2 regions of the Syntrophothermus sp. genome follow, and region 2 is predicted to be linked to the other one. Evidence: riboswitches for the same ligand, from Rfam matches in the RefSeq annotation. Region 2 holds a riboswitch; the other holds the start of a gene.
What was found. Region 2 has a riboswitch for thiamine pyrophosphate ahead of thiD (bifunctional hydroxymethylpyrimidine kinase/phosphomethylpyrimidine kinase). Riboswitches for the same ligand answer to the same signal wherever they lie in the genome.
Positions count from the first base shown of each region.

Region 1 (10,444 bases), on a different contig from region 2:
GTTGGTGCTACCAATGTTCTTCGTACCGCTGGGGTCAAATGCGGTTTATTGGCCGCGGCTCTGGATATAGCGAAAGGGATTTTCCCGGCTTGGCTGGGTATGATTCAGGGGGGCGTGCCCCTAGCTTGCGTTTGCGGGGTAGTAGCGGTGATCGGGCACTGCTGGCCGGTGTTCTTGAAATTCAAAGGAGGAAAAGGGGTAGCTACTTCCGGCGGGGTGCTCATATACCTGGTTCCGAAGGCAGCAGTGTTTCTGATAATTCTCTTTTTGGTCACCGTTGCCGTGTCTAGGATAGTATCGTTGGGGTCTCTTGCCGCGGCTGTGATTAACCCCATAATGGTGGCAGTCATTTACCAATCGTGGGTGTTGGTGCTGGCAGGCTTCGTATTGACGTTGATTGTCGTATACAAGCACCGTGAAAATATCGAACGCCTGCGCAGAGGGCAGGAACCGCGCTTAGGTCGGGGCAGTTTGGGAGGGTAACGGGTAGTAATGAAGAAAATTGCGGTACTGGGAGCAGGAAGCTGGGGGACAGCTTTGGCCGGGTTGTTGGGTAATAAAGGGTATTCGGTTTGCTTGTGGGGTCGCCCTGAAGACGGCGTTTTGGATATAGAAAAGACGAGAGAGAATCGCCGGTTTTTACCAGGAGTGTTTCTTCCGGAAACGGTTTCGATGACCACTGATATGAAAGAAGCGATAAGCGGGGCCTGGCTGGTTGTCATTTCGGTGCCCTCACAGGCTGTGAGGGAAGTGACCCTTAAATTAAAACCTTGGCTAGGGCCTCGAACTGTAATCGTGAATACCGCTAAAGGATTGGAACTCAAAACCTACTTGCGTATGAGCCAGGTAGTGGCCCAGGTCTTAGGCGAGGAAATCATCAACAGATACGCGGTGTTATCAGGCCCCAGCCACGCTGAAGAAGTCGGGCAGGGTATGCCGACCGCGGTGGTTTCCGCTTCTTATTACAAGCGGACAGCTTTCTTGGTTCAAGAGGTTTTTATGACTTCGAATTTCCGGGTGTATACAAACCCAGATGTAGCTGGAGTTGAATTGGGCGGTGCGTTAAAAAACATCATAGCTCTCGGTTCGGGTATCACCGAGGGGCTAGGTTTTGGCGATAACCCGAAGGCAGCGCTTCTAACGCGAGGCCTATCAGAAATGGCACGCATGGGAGTAGCCATGGGAGCGCGTAGCCAGACTTTTGCTGGTTTGAGTGGAATAGGAGACCTGGTCGTTACCTGTAACAGCTTGCATTCACGCAACCGCAGGGCTGGAATGCTTATTGGGCAGGGTAAGACTCTCAAGGAGGCATTAGATGAAGTAGGGATGGTGGTGGAAGGGGTGACCACGGCGCGAGCTGCTTACGAACTAGCCCGCCGAATCAAAGTGACAATGCCCATAACCCGGGCCACTTATCAGGTTCTATTCCGCAATAAAGACCCATTAGAGGCGGTATCGGACCTGATGCGCAGAAAGAAGAAACACGAGATTGAAGAAATCGTGAAAATGACAGAGGGATGGTAAGCAAGTGTGGCAAAATGCCGCACTTTTTTTATGGCAATAGGTTATATATACCGGACGTCATCCATATATTTGTACTGTTAAACAGTACCAGGCATCGGCTGGGGGTTGGGTATACGGTGGAGGTCATCTTGATTTAAGTCTATTCCGAGGAGGGAAGGTCAGTGGAAGGAAACAATATATTGAAAGATATTGCCGAAAGAACGGGGGGTGATATTTACCTGGGAGTAGTAGGCCCCGTTAGAACCGGAAAATCCACCTTCATCAAGCGTTTCATGGATCTCTTAGTTTTGCCCAATATCAAAGATATCTATGATCGAGAAAGGGCCAGGGACGAGCTGCCTCAGAGCGGAGCCGGTAAAACGATAACCACCACCGAACCCAAGTTTGTACCCAATGAAGCGATAGAAATAAATATGAGGAACGGCATAAACCTCAAAGTCAGACTGATCGACTGCGTCGGTTACGCTGTAGAAGGGGCTCTCGGCTATATCGAGGAAGACCAGCCGCGCATGGTTAGGACTCCTTGGTATGACTACGAGATTCCGTTCGAAGAGGCGGCCGAGATAGGTACCCGTAAGGTAATCACCGATCACTCTACTATAGGGATAGTTGTCTTCACTGACGGTTCTATAACGGATATACCCAGGGAAAACTATGAAGCGGCCGAAGATCGGGTTGTCAGCGAACTAAAAGAATTGGGGAAACCTTTCGTAATTCTTCTCAACTCTACTCAGCCCTATTCCAGGGAAGCCATGGAGCTAGCCGATATTCTGGCAGATAAACACCAGGTGGCGGTCATACCCATTGACTGTGCTCAGGCTTCGGTAGAGGATCTTTACGGGGTGCTGGAGGAAGTACTGTACGAATTCCCGGTGCAAGAGGTTCGCGTGCGGTTACCGCGCTGGATCGATGAACTGGATGAGGACTTTTGGCTCAGGATTAAACTCGACACCTCGATCAGAAACATTTTGAACGATGTGAAGAAAGTCAGGGACGTTGAACGAGCGGTTGAACGGTTGGGTGATATCGATGTCGTCGGTTACGTAGAAGTGGAAGAGATGAACTTGGGAACGGGTGCTGCTTCCCTGGAGATTGTGGTACCAGAAGAGCTGTTCTATAAGGTTATCAGCGAGGTCAGCGGGTTTGCAGTCGAAGGAACTCACGACATTTTGAGGCTTATGAAAGACTTGAGTGTGGCCAAACGCGAATTTGATAAGGTTTCGTCTGCCTTAGACGAAGTAAAACAAACCGGGTACGGCGTGGTAACCCCTAGCCTGGACGAGATGCTTTTGGAGGAACCTGAGCTCATCCGGCAGGGCAGTAGGTTTGGAGTAAGACTAAAAGCCAGGGCTCCGTCTTTGCATGTCATCAGAGCGGACATTACAACCGAAATTACCCCCATCATCGGTACAGAGAAACAGTGTGAAGAACTGGTAAAGTACATGTTGGAGGAGTTTGAGGAGGATCCCAAGAAGATATGGGACTCCAATATTTTCGGAAAATCACTTCATGACCTGGTGAGAGAGGGAATACAGAACAAGCTTCACCGGATGCCAGAAAACGCCCAGGTCAAACTCCAAGATACCCTTCAGCGGATAGTAAATGAGGGTAGCGGTGGGTTAATCTGTATCATCATATGATATCAGTTTAAGATGTGAGGCCAAGGCAACTGCGAGAGCTCTATGTGAGGCTGGTCGATACCAGCCTTTTTTGCTGTACTTGAACAGCTTCCCGAACGGATTCAGTGGTCCGAGTTTAGGCTGCCCCCGTTGGGGCAATAGACGGAACAATATCTTATGAAGATTGCCCAAGCAGGAATGAGAAGCCAGCTTGGCGAAATAATAAAAACGCAGTGAGAGGGGGGCTTGTCAGGGTGAAGCGGTTGATAACCTTGAAGAGCAAAGTTCCTAATTTTGAGTCGGAGATCAACCAGTTGATTAAAGAAGAGATATACAGGGTCCTGGATATTTTATACCTGGACTGGGACAAGATGGATAGGTCGTTTACTCTGGCCTTGTTCATTCAGGAAGAAGAGAAGTTTCTGCGCCAGAATTGTGTAGTTTTTGAAACCAAAAAACTGATAGACCTTGGAAAAGATCTGGATGATTTTTCTGAAGTGATGAGCAATGCCAAGAATGTCCCCTATGAGGTTCAGTTGGTGAGGGTATTCAAGGTATCGCTGCCGCGAGGAGATAAGTTCCTGGCCTATGTCATATTTGAGGATTAGGGCTGTTGCTGGCTGTCTCTTCGAGCAAGCGAGAGGCGAAGGGGGGCATGGTGGTGAACCGGGTAAGTTACCCGGTTTTTTGCGTGGCAAGTGTCAAATCCAGGGGCCGGTATGCTATAATGTCACCGTCGGGCGGATGAAAGTTCGACCGTTTTCCCTGCATTTAGAGTGATCAAGGATAGGGTTATCAGTCACAGAGGAGGTAGTATCGTGGTTAATATTGGCCTCTTGGGTTGTGGAACGGTTGGATCCGGTGTGGTCAAGCTTTTAGCCTCAAACCGGGATGTTATTTCGCTCCGTACCGGACAAGGAGTCGCGATCAAGCGAATCCTCGAAAAAGACCCGGAGAAGGTTTTGAGTCTAGGTTTAAGCGAAGACGTCCTTTGCGCCGATATCAAAGACATACTGGATGATGACGATATAAGCGTTGTTGTAGAACTCATAGGAGGTATCGAACCGGCTCGAACCTTTATTTTGCAGGCGTTACGCAAAGGCAAGAACGTGGTGACTGCCAACAAAGATTTAATAGCGGTCCACGGGCAGGAACTGCTGGCCGCAGCTGAAGAGAACAAGGTGGACTTCTTTTTTGAAGCCAGTGTTGGTGGGGGCATCCCCTTAATTTATCCTTTGAAGCATTCGCTAGGTGCCAATCGAATCAAAGAAGTAATGGGGATTGTTAACGGGACGACTAACTACATCCTTACTAAGATGAGCGAGGAAAGCCTAGAGTTTTCGAGGGCTTTGAAAGAGGCGCAGGAACTGGGGTATGCTGAAGCTGATCCTACTTCAGACGTAGAAGGCTATGATGCTGCTCGTAAAATTGCCATCCTGGCTTCGATCGCCTTCAACAGCCGGGTTACGTTCGAAAACGTTTACGTTGAAGGAATTACCCGTTTAAGCCCTTTAGATATCAAGTACGGTTATGAATTGGGCTATGTGGTGAAGCTCCTGGCTATCGCGCAGGAAATCGACGGCCGGGTGCAAGCCCGGGTCCACCCGGCTTTCATACCCATGCACCACCCTCTGGCCGCGGTAAAGGGGGTTTACAACGCCGTATTCGTGAACGGGGACGCGGTGGGAGAAGTCATGTTCTTTGGAAGAGGGGCAGGGCAGATGCCCACTGCTAGCGCAGTGGTGGGAGACATAATGGAGATATGCCATAACCTCAGTCATGGTACCACCGGCATGCTGGGCTGTACTTGTTTTGAAGCCAAGGAGATTATTCCTATCGACAAAGTGGAGAGCAAGTTCTATATTCGGATGCTGGTTAAGGACCGCCCTGGGGTATTGGCGGCCATCGCCGGGGTTTTTGGCAGCCATCAGCTGAGCATAGCTACCGTGCTGCAGAAGACAAGCGGCGAGGAGTTCGCCCAGCTGGTCTTAGTGACCCATAGAGTTCCTGAATCTGACCTGCGAGATGCCCTGATGGTGTTGGGAGAAATGAGTATAGTGGCAGAGATTTGCAACGTCATCCGGGTGGAAGGCGAAGATAGTAAAGTTTGAAAGGGGCAAGTGATTGGATACATCAATACAATGATAGTGACCATCATATTGCAAGAACGAGCCGCAAGGGAAAAGGAGTGACCATGAATTGTCTTTAGTTGTGCAGAAATTCGGCGGTAGTTCCGTAGCTTCGGTGGAGAGGATCAAGAACATAGCCGGGAGGGTTAAGGCAGAGAAGGACAACGGCAACCGAGTGGTAGTCGTGGTTTCGGCTATGGGGGATACGACTGACGAGATGTTAAATCTCGCGAAGCAGATAGGACCGTTACTCAGCGAGCGCGAAATAGATATGCTTTTGGCTACAGGCGAGCAGCAATCGGCGGCTTTGTTGGCCCTGACGCTCAATAACATGGGCTGTAAAGCTGTTTCCTTGACCGGTTGGCAGGCAGGTATCTATACTGACACCCTTCACACCAAAGCTCGGATTAGTAAGATCCACCCCGACCGCATATGGAAGGAATTACGAGAGGGCAATGTGGTTGTGGTCGCAGGGTTTCAAGGCATGACTGGCGATGGCGATATTACCACTCTCGGACGCGGTGGCTCGGATACCACGGCGGTGGCTTTGGCAGCGGTGCTGAAAGCGGATATCTGCGATATATACACGGACGTGGACGGGGTTTACACGGCGGATCCGAGGGTTGTGCCTAACGCGAAAAAGTTGTCCTGGATATCTTATGACGAAATGTTGGAGTTGGCCAGCCTGGGGGCGGTAGTAATGCAGCCGCGGGCGGTTGAGTTTGCCAAACTGCACGGGGTAAGAGTCCAGGTTCGCTCTAGCTTCAACGGGGGAAATGGTACTACGATTATGGAGGGTAGGGAGATGGAGAACGGGAGAATAGTAACCGGAGTCGCTCACGATTTGAACGTAGCTAAACTCGCTTTATTCGATGTGCCTGATGTTCCAGGGATGGCAAAGACTATTTTTAAAGCTCTGGCCCAGCAGGGGATAAACGTGGACATGATAATTCAGAGCGCGACTCGCGACGAGCGCAATGACATATCATTTACTATTACCCGGGATGACCTGGCCCGGGCTTTGCCGGTGGTAGAAAAGGTAGCTGGCGAGATCGGGGCTAACGGGTTTACGTACGGTGAAGACGTAGCCAAAGTGTCGATAGTAGGAGCAGGGATGCAGAGCAATCCGGGAGTAGCTGCCAGCATGTTCGAGGCCCTAGCCGATGAGGGGATTAATATTCAGATGATCAGCACCTCAGAGATCAAGGTTTCCTGCATAATCGACGCCGATTCGGTGGAAAAGGCGGTAAATGCTTTACATGCCAAGTTCAGGCTGCACGAAATAGAGGAGTAACGGTGTGGATAAGAGGGCTAGGAGAGACGGGCAAACACTACGGGGCTCGGGCTTATCCGTGCCCGAACAAGCAGGCAGTTAACGTTGTTCCGGCTTTGTATGGCAGCCAGGAAATCGCCCCGATTTCTTGGGCTTTACTAAAATCGGGGCACAGGTTAGCCGGTTCCCCCGTTGTGGGCTTGGTTGCACTCTCCGTCGGGTTTAGTAGACTCGCTGATTGTTCTGAGGGGACGGCTACTCTTCAAAAATGGGAGTACCCGCCAGGAGTCAGCCGAGCTCTGACTCCCGATTTCTCGAGGAAAACCCCTTCCCCAGTCATCACCTCGCCGATCACATGGACGGGTACATCCAGTTTCTGACAAGTCGTGCGTATGAGTTCCCATTCTCCTCGGCTGAACGTGAATACCAGTTCGTAGTCCTCGCCGCCGGTAAGGGCCATAAGCAAAGGGTCCTGACCGAGTTCGATTGCTACAGCTGCGGCGGCAGGAGATACAGGAATAGTCTCTGCCTTGATCAGTATCATCTTTTTGCTGGCGGTGGCGATAGTATTCAGCTCCTTCGCTAAGCCGTCACTTATGTCTTTCATGGCGTGGACTCTGCCGGTTGCGGCGAGTTCCTGGCCTGCCTCTACGCGGGGCTGAGGGCGGAGATGTCTGGTCAAAGCAAGTTCACGAGCAGGTGAACTGACTCTCGGCAACTCGTTTAGTAAAATAGCCAGCCCGGCAGCAGAACTGCCCAGCTCGCCGGTCACAGCTACCAGATCACCTTCAGCCGCTCCGGCCTGGGTTACCAAGTGCGCCGGATCTACCTCGCCCACCACCGTAACGCTGACTACCAAATTCGAGGGGGAAGCCGTGATGTCCCCCCCGATAATGTCTACTCCATACCGTGAAGCGAGTTCCTGCATCCCGTCATAAAAAGCGTCGATATCTTCTACCTGCAAAGAGCTGGGTAGGCCCAGCGCAACCACAGCGTGTAAAGGTTTTCCTCCCATGGCGGCCACGTCACTAAGATTCACGGCCAGGGATTTGTAACCCAGATCACGGGCCGATATCTTTTCCCAGATGAAATGGGAACCTTCTACCAGCATATCGGTGGTTATCACCAACAGCTTATTGCCGCTAACCTCAACGACAGCGGCATCATCCCCTATGCCGAGCACTGTACGCTGGTTAACCGGGTTCAAGCGGTTTGTAATTCGTTGGATCAACCCGATTTCACCAATCTCATTGAGCTTCATCTCAAAATCTCCAAACCCGAGTACTTTGATCTATAAATTCTATCAGATGTACGCTATTTTGGCCAAATTGGTGACCTGATCCGGTTGGAGAGCAGCTATGGCATCGAGAAAGGCGGTTTTAAAACTTAACGGGCCCGAAGGGTTACTGTAGGCCGCCAGTTCAGCTGCTACGCCAAAACAGGCTAGAGCGGAGACTGACGCGGTAAAGGCATCTTCCGCTACTGCGGAGAAAGCAGCGACGGCGGTTGCGGCCATGCACCCGGTCCCGGTTATGCGGCCTAGGAACGGGTGACCGTTACTAACAGTCGCGGCACCCGAAGGAGAAAGGATTAAGTCGGTAGCTCCTGTCACCACCACTACTGCACCCAGACGTGCAGCAAGTTTCTGGCCGGCTTGAACCAGGTCACCGGTTACGTTTCCGGATTCCACACCACGAACCTCAGCTTCAAGACCGGCTATGGTGCCTATTTCCCCCGCGTTGCCTTTGAGCACGGTTACACGTACTTCCTCGAGCAGCCGAAGGGTAGTTTGGGTTCGATAAGATGTAGCTCCGCACCCCACAGGGTCAAGTATAACCGGTATGCTTAGCTCGTTAGCTTTCTTTGCGGCTTTGAGCATAGAGTCGACGATCCTTTTGTTTAGAGTGCCGATGTTCAGGACCAAGGCCCCGGCTAGGGAAACCATTTCTTCAACTTCTTCCACCGCATCTGCCATTACCGGAAGCGCCCCTAACTGCAAGGCGATGTTGGCACAGTCATTAACCGACACGTAGTTCGTGATGTGGTGAATCAAGGGGTTGATTTGGCGAACTTTTTTTAAGTGTTGACCGATACTGTTTGACATTACTATCTACCTCCTAAATAAAAATAAAAGCGGACCACGTAGGTCCACCTTAAAAACCAAAACCTGCACGCTTCCCTACGCTGGTATTATCCAGATCAGGTGCAAAGGGTCACGGGCTTGCCGCCCGTATCTCAGCCCCGCTACCAGGAGCTCCCCTAGCGTCTGTTCTGCAGACGTGTATAGAGTTTATGTTTAAGCGCAACCGTCTTTTTTAAATTTATCGTGAGAAGGACGGGCAGTCAAGAGGGATTCGAGGGTAACTATAGTTTCCATCCCGTTACGGCATACTAAGATTGTGGACTCCGTGGTCAGTCGCTACATAGGAAGCGGCGTTTTCAGTGTTTAGCCGTGATACCGGTTGCGGCGTAAGGTCCCGCTCGTCATGAATACAACTTAGGTCCGGGTGTGGAACCATTGCAAGGCAATACAAACTAATCTATAATTTGATTATAAAGAATTAAAGAACAGAAATAGAATTCTCTTAGAGAAAGACATGTTATGTTTATGCGCTTTTTGTTGGCTGAGGGGGTGAGGCCACATCTCGCGATCCGCATCGTTTTGCATTCCCACTGTGCTGGTTTGTGCTGGCTATTGTAACTAACATTAGCTGCCCCGAACTTTTCAGTTCCGGTAGTCTTTCCAGTTTGATTCTTGATTGACGACCGATACCTGCTATTGATATATAAGTGCCGACGAAACACCGTTATGTACAGAGATGGAAACTGCTCGGGTTAACTCATAGTTTGGACCGGCACGGTGAGCGAATGTTATGGTCGTGGCGGTAGTGCATTCATAGGAGGGGACGCAGGTGACTGAAGGCAAGGAGGAAAAAAGGGGTTTAGTACTGGTCATAACCGGGGATGGAAAAGGCAAAACTACTTCAGCCCTGGGGCAGGCCGTAAGGGCCATGGGGCACGGGTTCAAAGTGTTTTTCCTGCAGTTTATGAAGGGCAGAACCTACGGCGAACATATATGTGCGGAAAAATACCTGCCTAACCTGACGGTTCGCCAGTGTGGCTTGGAGAAGTTCGTTATCAAAGGTAAGGCAACTCCGGCCGACATCGAAGAGGCCCGGGAAGGGTTAGAAATGGCCCGGCAGGCTATGTTTTCTGGGGAGTACGACATGGTGATACTGGATGAGATCAACATCTGCATGGATTTTGGACTGATTCCGGTGGAAGAGGTAGTAGAACTGGTGAAGAATAAACCGCCTCATTTAGACTTGGTTTTAACTGGAAGAAGAGCTCCAGCTGAGATCATCGAGCTGGCCGATACTGTAAGCGAAGTAAAAGAGATTAAACATGCTTATGCTAAAGGGATCAAAGCCAGGGCCGGGATTGAGTTCTGATTTTATGTATCCGGTTATTTTTTGGGGAGGCGAATATAATGAGCGAGGATCTGGTTCAAAAGGCTAAGGACAACGCGCGGCAGAATTTCCGCGAGGGTCTGAACTGCGCCGAATCAGTACTGAAGGCTATTCTGGACACAGGAGTTACCGATTTTCCACCTGAGGTAGTGGCTATGGCTACCGGTTTCGGAGGCGGAATGGGGCTTTCAGGCAACAACTGCGGGGCTCTTATCGGTGCAGTCATGGCAGTTGGAGCTGTCCACGGCCGCAAGAACCCGTTGGAAGGGGAGTTCCAGGAGAGGGTGGACCGGCTCTACGGAAACCCGGGATTATACCGTTTCTTCAACGGTCTTCCCCACGAGTTTAGAGCCAAGTTTCAATACCTCGATTGTGCTAAGCTGAATGAAAATTACCCAGAGTGGCAGGACAAGGAACGTTTCCGCCAGT
Region 1 is NZ_JABUEX010000002.1:78,878-89,321, forward strand. Features, by position in the region: gene plsY (glycerol-3-phosphate 1-O-acyltransferase PlsY) at 1-483, shown strand, start outside; gene HPY90_RS01620 (NAD(P)H-dependent glycerol-3-phosphate dehydrogenase) at 493-1,524, shown strand; gene spoIVA (stage IV sporulation protein A) at 1,686-3,164, shown strand; gene HPY90_RS01630 (hypothetical protein) at 3,398-3,751, shown strand; gene HPY90_RS01635 (homoserine dehydrogenase) at 3,962-5,254, shown strand; gene HPY90_RS01640 (aspartate kinase) at 5,343-6,566, shown strand; gene thiL (thiamine-phosphate kinase) at 6,808-7,806, opposite strand; gene thiM (hydroxyethylthiazole kinase) at 7,849-8,649, opposite strand; TPP riboswitch at 8,705-8,816, opposite strand; gene cobO (cob(I)yrinic acid a,c-diamide adenosyltransferase) at 9,458-9,997, shown strand; gene HPY90_RS01660 (C-GCAxxG-C-C family (seleno)protein) at 10,036-10,444, shown strand, end outside.
Region 1: another riboswitch for thiamine pyrophosphate. It lies ahead of thiM (hydroxyethylthiazole kinase); the one in region 2 lies ahead of thiD (bifunctional hydroxymethylpyrimidine kinase/phosphomethylpyrimidine kinase).

Region 2 (10,444 bases):
GTAGAAAAAATGGGGATTGAAGATGTACGTGAGTATCTTCGGCAGTGGGATAGGGAGAAGGATATTTTGGAATTCGACACCTCGAGCGCTACGGTCGAGCTGGCTGCCAAGGCGGTAGGAGTAGAGCCGGCCCGGATTGCCAAGACCCTGGCTTTTAAGAACGGGGAAGGAGCTCTGCTGGTAGTAGCGGCGGGTGATGCGAAGGTAGACAACAAGAAATTCAAGCAGGAGTTCGGCTTTAAACCCCACATGCTGAACCCGGACGAGGCCTTGGCCCTGACCGGGCACCCGGTGGGCGGAGTCTGTCCGTTTGGACTGAAACAGGACGTGCCTGTTTTCTGCGACGTGTCGCTCAAACGGTTTGATACGGTCTTTCCCGCCTGCGGCAGCAGCAACTCGGCCATCGAGCTCACCTGCGAGGAGCTCGACCTCTACTCGCGGAACGTGAGGTGGGTCGACGTGTGCAGGGGCTGGGCCTAACGCAGGGATTGAGCCGAGGTGTAGGCTAGGAGTAGCTTGACGATTTCTTTTATCAATTCGAGTTCCTGGGAAGAACAGCGGGCGAGGAGCTCCGTGAGCTCGGGGTCGGGTTTGCTGGAAGCAAAGTAGTGCGTGTGGCCCGGGTCGCTAACAGAAAGGATATCGTCGTTTTGGGCCCCGGTTAACAAATAATCGGGAGAGACGCGAAGACAGAAAACTACCTTCATGAACACCGCAAGACTCATTACCCGTTCACCTCGCTCCAACTGACCGACATAGTAATCAGAAACCCCGATGATTTCGGCCAGTTGGCTGCGGGATAGCCCGAGTTTCTGCCTTTGTTCCCTTATTCTTCGACCGAGAGCTTTCAAATCCAATTGCATCGCAATCTCCGCAAAAATGTACTCAAAATAACTTTAACGGACTTGAGCGCCTATCTGAATAGGCAAGGAGCTCATAAATAGAATTTGCTCTAAGCATATATTTCATGTACAATCTTGCTTTGAGACTAACTTGTCGTGTTCAAAATACCAGTTGGGGAGGATTAGGGTTGGACGTGAAAGAAAGAATCGAACTTGCGCGCACACTTCTCAATAATGCGGCCAGGATGAACGCGCGTAAGGAGCTGATTTACAGGCTCAGTCAGAAGGTTGACCAGTACGTGGTCGAGTACATGCGGAAGGAGTTGAAATCGAAGGACAAAAGCAACTAGGTTGCTGATTCGGGGACATGTGTGAAACCTTATGGCGAGGGGCGTTAAACAGGCAAGGAGTTTTGGAAACGGGCCGGTTAACGCCCCTCGACCGTCTGGGCAATCGAATTTTCATCATCTCGCGAGATGCTACCCGGAGGCTTGCTTTTTGAAAGTCAACGATGAGGAAAAAGCGTGACCGGGAAAATTCCCGGTCACTTTCACGCTTTCTAGTAGTTGTCGCAGGCGGGTTCATAGTAACCGCGGGGATGGGCGCAGGCCGGGCAGACTTCAGGCGGCTCAGGACCTTCGTGTACATACCCGCAGTTGCGGCAGCGCCAGCGGATGGGCTCATCGCGGCGGAACAGGGTTCCTTCTTTAAGCCGCTTTAACAGGGCCAGGTACCGCTTTTCGTGCTCTTCTTCCACTTCCGCTATTTCCCGGAAGACATCGGCGATGTCGTCAAAGCCTTCTTCCCGGGCTATTTTCTCAAACTCTTTGTACATGGTGGTATGTTCGTAGTTTTCGCCTTTGGCCGCTTCCTCCAGGTTTTGGGCAGTAGTGCCTATGCCTTCGAGGAATTTGAACAACCGCTTGGCGTGCTCTTTTTCATTGTCGGCGGTTTCGAGGAAGATGCCGGCAATCTGTTCCAGTCCTTCTTTCTTGGCCTGGCTCGCGAAGTAGGTGTATTTGTTGCGGGCCTGGGACTCACCGGCAAAAGCTGCCCAGAGGTTGGCTTCGGTCTTCGATCCTTTCAATTCCATACAGTTCGCCTCCTTTTGCTTAGTTTCTGTAACTACCATTATCATACCAGTCATTTCTATAAAATGCGACTCCAATACATTCCTTGTCCATATTTTCAGTACCGGAATTTGCTTCGAGAACTTTTGGAGGGTGGCTTCTTTCCGACGCTTTAAACCGGTGGCGAAAATAAGCCTATAAGGTATAATCATTAATAACAGCAGCACATCGTGAGATTAACCCGGTGGGGGTGCCGACAAGGCTGAGAGGCATGATGCCAACCCTTAGAACCTGATCTGGGTAATGCCAGCGGAGGGAAACGGGGGACGAACATCACCAGGTGATGGTCAACCGCACTCTCTTCGGGGAGTGCTCGTTTATTTTTGGGGAAAGAGGTGGAGGCCATGACACCGGACGAGGTGCACAAAGTTCTTACCATAGCCGGTTCGGATTCGGGAGGAGGTGCAGGGATACAGGCGGACCTCAAGACTTTTGCGGCTTTAGGGGTCTACGGCACGAGTGTGATCACCGCGGTTACCGCTCAGAATACCTTGGGAGTTCAGGGCGTGGGTGGCATAGACCCGGCTCTGGTGGAACAGCAGATGGACAGCGTGCTCCTTGATATAAAAGTGGAGGCAGCCAAGACGGGGATGCTTTACGATGAGGGCATCATCCGGGCCGTGGCTAGAAAGCTGAGGGAACACCGGGTCAGAAATGTAGTTGTGGATCCGGTGATGGTTTCCACTACCGGACACCGGTTGCTCTTGCCGGAAGCGGAACGGGCCATGCGCGAGTTGATGATGCCGGCAGCGGACCTCGTAACTCCTAACCCGAATGAAGCGTCGGTCCTGTGGGGGGCTAACATCCGTATGGAAGCGGACCTGCACCAGGCGGCCCGGGCTATACGGGATATGGGAGCACGGTTCGTGATCATTACCGGGGTAAAGCGAGGGGAACGTTGTCTAGACCTGGCCTTCGACGGGCGGGAGTTTCGAGAACTGGAGGGTCCTTATATTCCTACTCCTAACACGCACGGGACCGGGTGCACTTATTCGGCAGCCCTGGCCTCGTTTCTGGCCTACGGGATGGAACCTTGGGAAGCGGCCCAGGCGGCCAAGGATTTTGTAACTACCGGGCTCCGCTATTCATACAGTCCGGGAAAAGGATCCGGGCCGGTCAATCACTCGGCTTTGTTCTATCCGGGGACAGTGGCCGACCGGACGGTGGCTCGGCTGCGCGGCCTGGTTTTTGCGAATTGGAGAAAAAGGCCCGAGCCGGGACGCGAGCCAGTCTTAAATCTCATCATAGGGAGCCCTTGGTGTAGCGGGCAGGACTACGCAGAGCTGGCTGAAAAGGCCATACGGATGGGAACCCGAGTCATTCAACTGAGGGAAAAGGAAAAGGATAGCAGGGAGATGATAGAAGTAGGTCTACGGGTAGCCCGATCCTGCCGGGAACACGGTGCGATCTTCATCGTCAATGACCGGGCAGATGTGGCTGTTGCCGTGGGAGCTGACGGCGTGCACTTGGGGCAGACTGATATTCCGCCCGAGGTCGCTCGAGCCATAGTGGGCCCGGGCAAAATCGTTGGGGTATCGGTGAGTACCGTTGAGGAAGCCAGGGCGGCGATAGCGGCAGGAGCCGATTACCTGGGGTTGGGGCCGGTATTCGCGACGGCCAGCAAGCAGGACGCGGCTCCTCCCTGTGGTCTGGAAACGGTGCGGCAAGTGGCTAGCTTTTCTCCGGTGCCGGTGATAGCCATCGGGGGAATCACGCCTGAAAACGCGCGCGAAGTTCTCAATGCCGGGGCAGCGGGAGTTGCTGTTATTTCGGCGGTCTGGGACAGCCCGGATCCCTGGGACCAGGTGCGGAGGTTCATAGAGATGATGCGGATTTGAGACAATTGAGACGCAGACGGACGCAGGATTGGAGGAATTGAAGTGACGCAGTTAGAAAAAGCTAGACAGGGAAAGATAACCCAAGAGATGGAATCGGTAGCAAAGGCCGAGGGGATTCATCCTGAGGTACTGGGGCAGCGAGTGGCTGGAGGGCTGGCGGTTATACCGGCCAATCCTAACCACCGGGGCTTGGTGCCTTGTGGTATCGGACTGGGCCTGCGCACAAAAGTGAATGCTAATATCGGCACATCGCCTGTGTTTCCCGATTGGCAGGCTGAGGTAGAAAAACTGGAGGCAGCTTTAGCTGCGGGGGCGGATACGGTGATGGATCTCTCTACTGGAGGGGATGTTAAGATCTGCCTGCGCGAGATACTTAGCCGCAGTCACGTGCCAGTGGGTACTGTGCCGGTGTACGAGGCGGCGGTGAGGACCAGAGAGAAGTCTCGCCCGGTAGTAGAAATGGAGCCAGAGGAACTTTTTGCGGTCATCGAGGATCAGGCCATAGCCGGGGTAGACTTTATGACCGTGCACTGCGGGGTAACCCGGAGAATAGTCGAAGGACTGAAGCAGCGCCCTCGCCTTGCCGGAATCGTCAGCCGGGGCGGGGCGATAATGGCCGGTTGGATGCTGCACCGAGGAGAGGAGAACCCGCTGTACGCCCAGTTCGACCGGCTGTTAGAGATATGCCGCGAGCACGACGTTACCTTGAGCCTGGGAGACGGGCTACGGCCGGGGTGCCTGGCAGATGCTACCGATTGGGCCCAGCTGCAGGAACTGATGGTTCTGGGAGAGTTGGTCTTGAAGGCGCGCGAGGCCGGGGTGCAGGTTATGGTGGAAGGGCCGGGACACGTGCCTTTGAACCAGGTTCAGGCCAATATCCAGCTGCAGAAGCGGCTGTGCCACGGGGCTCCTTTTTACGTCCTCGGCCCTATCGTGACCGACATAGCCGCGGGGTATGATCACATCGCTGCTGCTATCGGAGGGGCCCTGGCGGCTTGGGCAGGGGCCGATTTTCTCTGCTACGTCACCCCGACCGAGCACCTGGGGCTGCCGACGGGTGAGGATGTGAGAGAAGGGGTCGTGGCCTCGCGCATTGCCGCCCATGCGGCGGACATCGCCAAGGGGCTGCAGGCAGCCTGGGCCCGCGACGAGGCTATGGGTCGGGCCCGGCGCGAACTCGATTGGGGGAAGCAGTTCGAGCTGGCGCTTGACCCTGAGAAAGCGCGGCAGATTCGCCGTGAACGTAACCCCTTTGACCAGGAGGTCTGTTCCATGTGTGGGGAGTACTGCGCGATCGACTTGGTAAACAAGTATTTGTAGCCACAGATAGACACTGATTAACGCAGATTTACACTGATGTTTATTAGACGCAGAGTACCGCAGATGTTTACGCGCGTAAGGGCTTTGATGCTGATTTCCGCAGATATTCAATTAAAGGCGGAACCCTCAGATTCGCACAACCCGACGCAGTGCACGGTTATTGCACAAGCGGCCCACCTGTATTGACTGTTAGGTACGTATATTCTGCGTTAATCAGCGTCTAAACCACTGGATGTTGGTTTGCGGGCAGTAGATTATGGGAAGAAAGGGAGATGGTGTGTGATCGCAGGAAATGTTACGGAACTGATAGGGAAAACCCCGATCATGCGGCTGAACAAGCTGGCTGGCCCGGAGGCGGCCGAGGTGCTTTTGAAACTAGAGTTTTTCAATCCCGGAGGGAGCATCAAGGACAGGATAGGGATTGCCATGATTCTGGACGCCGAGGCCAAAGGGCTCATTAAGCCGGGAGGCACGATAGTTGAGCCTACGAGCGGAAACACGGGCATCGGCCTGGCGGTGGCAGCAGCAGCCCGGGGTTACCGCCTGGTCATTGTCATGCCCGACAGCATGAGCGCCGAGCGGCGCCAGATGCTTAAAGCCTACGGGGCCGACCTGGTACTGACGCCCGGGGACCAGGGCATGGCCGGAGCGGTGCGGAAAGCCGAAGAGCTGGTGAGAGAAAACCGCGGCTGGTTCATGCCTAACCAGTTTGCCAACCCCTCAAATCCGGAAATTCACTACCGCACTACCGGACCCGAAATCTGGCAGGCGGTGGAAGGACGGCTGGATTACTTCGTGGCCGGAGTCGGCACTGGGGGGACACTTACGGGTACTGCACGTTATCTCAAGGAGAGAACGCCGGAACTCAAGGTCATTGCGGTAGAGCCGAAGAACTCGCCGGTGTTATCTGGGGGTCAGCCTGGGTTGCATCTTATCCAGGGGATTGGCCCTGGCTTTGTTCCCGAGGTGCTGGACATGAGCCTGGTGGATGAAGTGGTGCAGGTGAGTGACGAGGACGCCTACCGGATCACCCGGCGGCTGGCCCGCGAGGAAGGACTGCTGGTCGGGATTTCGTCCGGAGCCGCGGTATGGGCTGCCCTCGAAATAGCCGGTCGCCTGGGCAGTGGTCACCGTATCCTGGCTATAGCTCCGGACACCGGCGAACGTTACCTGTCCACGGGCGTTTTTGATTGATGATTGGACGCGGATTGACGCAGAAATCAAGGAACAGCCACAGATGGACACAGATGATCAATGAAGGGCACAGATGTTTTCCTAATATTAGGAATCAGTTGCTTTGTTCTGATAGAGAATCATATTCTCGCTGTGAATAGATTCTTCTGATGTAGCATCTGCTTACGAAAAGGGGAGAGTCGCAGTTTATGATGACATTTTTCAAGCATCGTGAATATCTGCGTAAATCAGCGTCTAATGAAAATCAGTGTTCATCTGTGGCCTGTGGATGCTATCGCCAGTAAAACAGGTAGAGGTACAGGCTCGATAAGACTATTGACAGCAGCATCAAGGGAAAGCCGAGTTTCAGAAACTCGATGAAGCCGATGGGACGGCCGTATTTGGCGGAGATGCCGGCTACGATGACATTGGCTGAAGCCCCGATGAGGGTTCCGTTGCCCCCCAGGCAGGCGCCCAGTGACAGAGCCCACCACACGGATTCCATCGGGATATGGCTTATGCTGCCAACGGTTTCCAGTAAGGGTATCATAGCCGCAGTAAAGGGGATGTTGTCTACGAAGGCGGAGGCTACGGCTGAGAGCCAAAGCACCAGCAGGCCCGTTGCTACCAGGTGGCCGTGCGTCAGTTCCAGAGATTTTTTGGCTATGGCTTCGATGACTCCGGCGTGCTCCATGCCCCCGACCATTATAAACAGCCCGGCAAAGAAAAATATTGTGGTCCAGTCTACAGTCAACAGAACCTCTTCAGGGCTGTCGGTCGGCCACAGCATCAAAAGGGCGGCCCCGGTCAGGGCGATGGTAGCCGACTCCAGGTGGAGGGCCTGGTGCAGGACAAACCCCAGCATCGTAAGCGCCAGGACGACCAGGGATCTTTTCATAAGGGCTCGGTCTTTGATATATTCCTCGTCGTTAACAGCCATAATGCTTGCCGTTTTTTCGGGATAGGACAGGAGCTGCTTGCGGAACATAAGCACCAAGATGCCTAGGGTGACGGCCAGGATAGTAACGGCCGGCAGAGTCACGTTGGCTAGGAAGTCTACAAAACCAAGACCGGCGGCGCTTCCTATCATTATATTAGGGGGATCACCGATCAGGGTAGCGGTGCCGCCGATGTTGGATGCCATGATCTCGGCGAAGACCATGGGAAATGCCGGCACCTCCAAGCGGTCGGCGATGGCAAAGGTGACGGGAACTACCAGGAGCACCGTAGTAACATTATCTAGAAAGGCCGAAGCCACGGCTGTGAAAACAGCAAGTGCGACCATTATAGGGATCGGTTCGCCTTTGGCCAGTTTGGCAGATTTTATGGCCAGGTATTCGAACAGGCCGCTTTGCCGGGTTATACCTACGATTATCATCATACCGGTGAGCAGGCCGATGGTGTTCCAATCGATCGAGGCAAAAGCCTTCTCCTGGCTCAGTATCCCAGCCCACACCACTATGACACCGCCGATCATAGCGATAACGGTGCGGTGTACTTTCTCCAGCATGATCATGGCATAGGCAGCAAGAAATATGCCGATGGACAACCAGAATTCCATCATACCCACCTCCAAACCAACCACTATGATAGCTAGACTGGAGCATTTTGTCAAATCAACCATAGGGACGGTTCTTCTGGTTGACTTTTGCTGACTGCAGGTTCCCGGAGGCCAGCAAGCTCCGCGAAGCCGGAACCGAGACTTAGCACCCTGAAATAAACCGCAGGAACCGTCCCCCTGGTTTGTCTATGCAAGCCTGTTTTCCCGAAGCCGCCAACACGGTATGATATATATAATGTGAAAGTGCTAAACTTGAATACCTCGGGACGAAGGAGGAGTGTTCGTGGTAGGGTTTTCCGGCTTCACTTCTGGTTCGACTAAAACTTACAAAAACCGGGCTTACGGGATAAGCCTGGAATACCCCAGGGAGTGGAAGAAGAAGGAAGGGGATAAAGGGGTAATAGTGATGTTTCTGGCCCCCAAGGATGCAGGCAGCAGCATGTTTCAGCCTAATTTCAACATTACCGTGCAGGAGTTGTCGGGGACGGAGACTGACCTGGACCGGTACGTGCAGTCTATGACCGAAAAGGAAAAAGAGATAATCCCTTCCTACCGGCTGGACACCATAGAAGCAGCCGAGCTGGCTGGGCAGCCCGCCCGCCGGATAGTTTTTACCAGCAAACAAGGGTATGTGAATCTAAAGGTCGTTCAATTGTGTACTCTGCTGGGAACCAGGGCTTATGCCCTCACTTTCGCGGCTGAGGAAAACGGGTTCGACGAGTTATGGCCAGCAGCAGAAGGGATGATAGGTTCTTTCGCCGTTTCGTAACAAAGGGAGTGGTTGGAGTGAAACTCTACAGAGCCTGGGCTATGGTAGATAACTGGGGAAGAGAAGGCCCTGCGCGAGGCGGCGCGGAAGCTGCATGAAGAGCATTCGCTATACGTCATAACGGAGAGACCGGTACCTTAGTATTCAACTCGACGACATTGTCCAATGCTCCCGGAGAGGCAAGGGGGAGTATATGGCTAAACTGATAGTTAGACAGGCGGTGTTTCGCACCCGGTCCAGTTCCTACCGGGCAGTGATAAAGAGAAACAAACAACTTGAGATAATAAACAGATAATAAACGAGATCGCGCAAAACATAACCCTAGAAATGTTGTGATGTATTATTAGTTTAACGGCTTGCAGGTAATGATAGTATTTGTTATCATAATGGCCAATGAGGACTTACATAAGAGATCATTATAATTATAATTACAATCTGTTGGCCTTTGCTGCGCTCGGTAGTAGATGATAAAGTAACGGGGATACCGAGAATATTCAGACGTTTGGGCAAGGGGGAAGTGGAGGTTGTCTGATTCTGCGACCTTGGGGGTATTCTTTTTCCTGGCTGCGGCTTTTCCGATTGCGGCCCTAGCGGCGGCGTGGGTGTTTCGCAGGAAGCCTAAAGTAAAAAAAGGAGACGAAAAGCTGCTTCCCTACGAGTGTGGGGTTGATAGTATCGGCCCGACTTGGGGGCGTTTCCGGGTTAACTATTTCCTGTATGCCCTGGTATTTCTGGCGTTCGACGTGGAAATCGTGTTTCTCTTGCCGTGGGCGGTAAAATTTGGCCGGCTCGGCTTGTTCGCTTTGATCGAGATGCTCGTTTTCATTATAATACTGGTTGCCGGGCTCTGGTACGCGTGGAAGGAGGGGGCTCTGCGGTGGTACTAGACACGGGTCCGAACATTATCGTAACTACTCTCGAGAAGATCTGGAACTGGGGACGTGCCCGTTCTTTTTGGCCTTTGACCTACGGCTGCAACTGCTGTCCGATCGAGATGATGGCCGCCGGAGCGGCCCGGTTTGACATCGCCCGTTACGGCTACGAAGTCTTCCGCGCTTCGCCCCGCCAGGCCGACCTTTTAATCGTGGCCGGCCCGGTTACCTTGAAGATGAAGCCGGTAGTAGAGCGGGTATGGGCCCAAATGCCGGAGCCGAAGTGGGTTCTGGCCATGGGCAACTGCGCCACCAGCGGGGGACCGTTCAAGGACGGGTACAGCGTTCTTCCCGGTTGTGATTCTTTTCTTCCGGTCGACGTGTACGTGCCCGGTTGCCCGCCCCGGCCTGAGGCCTTGTTTTACGGGCTTTTGGAGCTCAAGAAAAAGGTAGAATCCGGACAGTCTGGGCGGGGGTATAAGGGATGAAGGTTTTGAAGGAAGTAGTAGAAGACATCAGTCAGGTGTTCGGGGACCAGGTTCTGATAGAAGAGGGGGCGGGTTTTACTGTTATAAGGGTCATTTGCCCGCAGGTTTTGTCATTCATGAGACGGTTGAAAGAGATTCATGGGTTTAATTACCTGGCCAATCTCACGGCAGTTGATTACCGGGACAGGTTCGAACTGGTTTATCATGTCTACGCGGTGCCCGAAAACCGCGGGCTCGTGGTTAAAACCAGCGTTTCGAGAGAAGAGCCGGTTGTGCCTTCGGTGGTGTCGGTGTGGCCGGCTGCGGACTGGCAGGAGAGGGAAGTGTTCGATCTCTTAGGCATAAGCTTTGAAGGGCACCCCAACCTGAGAAGGATACTCCTGCCCGAGGGTTTCGAAGGGCATCCCTTGCGCAAAGATTTTCCGGCTGAGAGGTGATGAGAGTGCTCAGT
Region 2 is NZ_JABUEX010000001.1:27,377-37,820, forward strand. Features, by position in the region: gene HPY90_RS00200 (YbaK/EbsC family protein) at 10-480, shown strand; gene HPY90_RS00205 (helix-turn-helix domain-containing protein) at 477-863, opposite strand; gene HPY90_RS00210 (Spo0E family sporulation regulatory protein-aspartic acid phosphatase) at 1,037-1,192, shown strand; gene rbr (rubrerythrin) at 1,402-1,935, opposite strand; TPP riboswitch at 2,149-2,247, shown strand; gene thiD (bifunctional hydroxymethylpyrimidine kinase/phosphomethylpyrimidine kinase) at 2,296-3,810, shown strand; gene thiC (phosphomethylpyrimidine synthase ThiC) at 3,853-5,130, shown strand; gene cysK (cysteine synthase A) at 5,410-6,324, shown strand; gene HPY90_RS00235 (ArsB/NhaD family transporter) at 6,596-7,867, opposite strand; gene HPY90_RS00240 (PsbP-related protein) at 8,148-8,633, shown strand; gene HPY90_RS00245 (NADH-quinone oxidoreductase subunit A) at 9,212-9,520, shown strand; gene HPY90_RS00250 (NADH-quinone oxidoreductase subunit B) at 9,511-9,993, shown strand; gene HPY90_RS00255 (NADH-quinone oxidoreductase subunit C) at 9,990-10,430, shown strand; gene HPY90_RS00260 (NADH-quinone oxidoreductase subunit D) at 10,430-10,444, shown strand, end outside.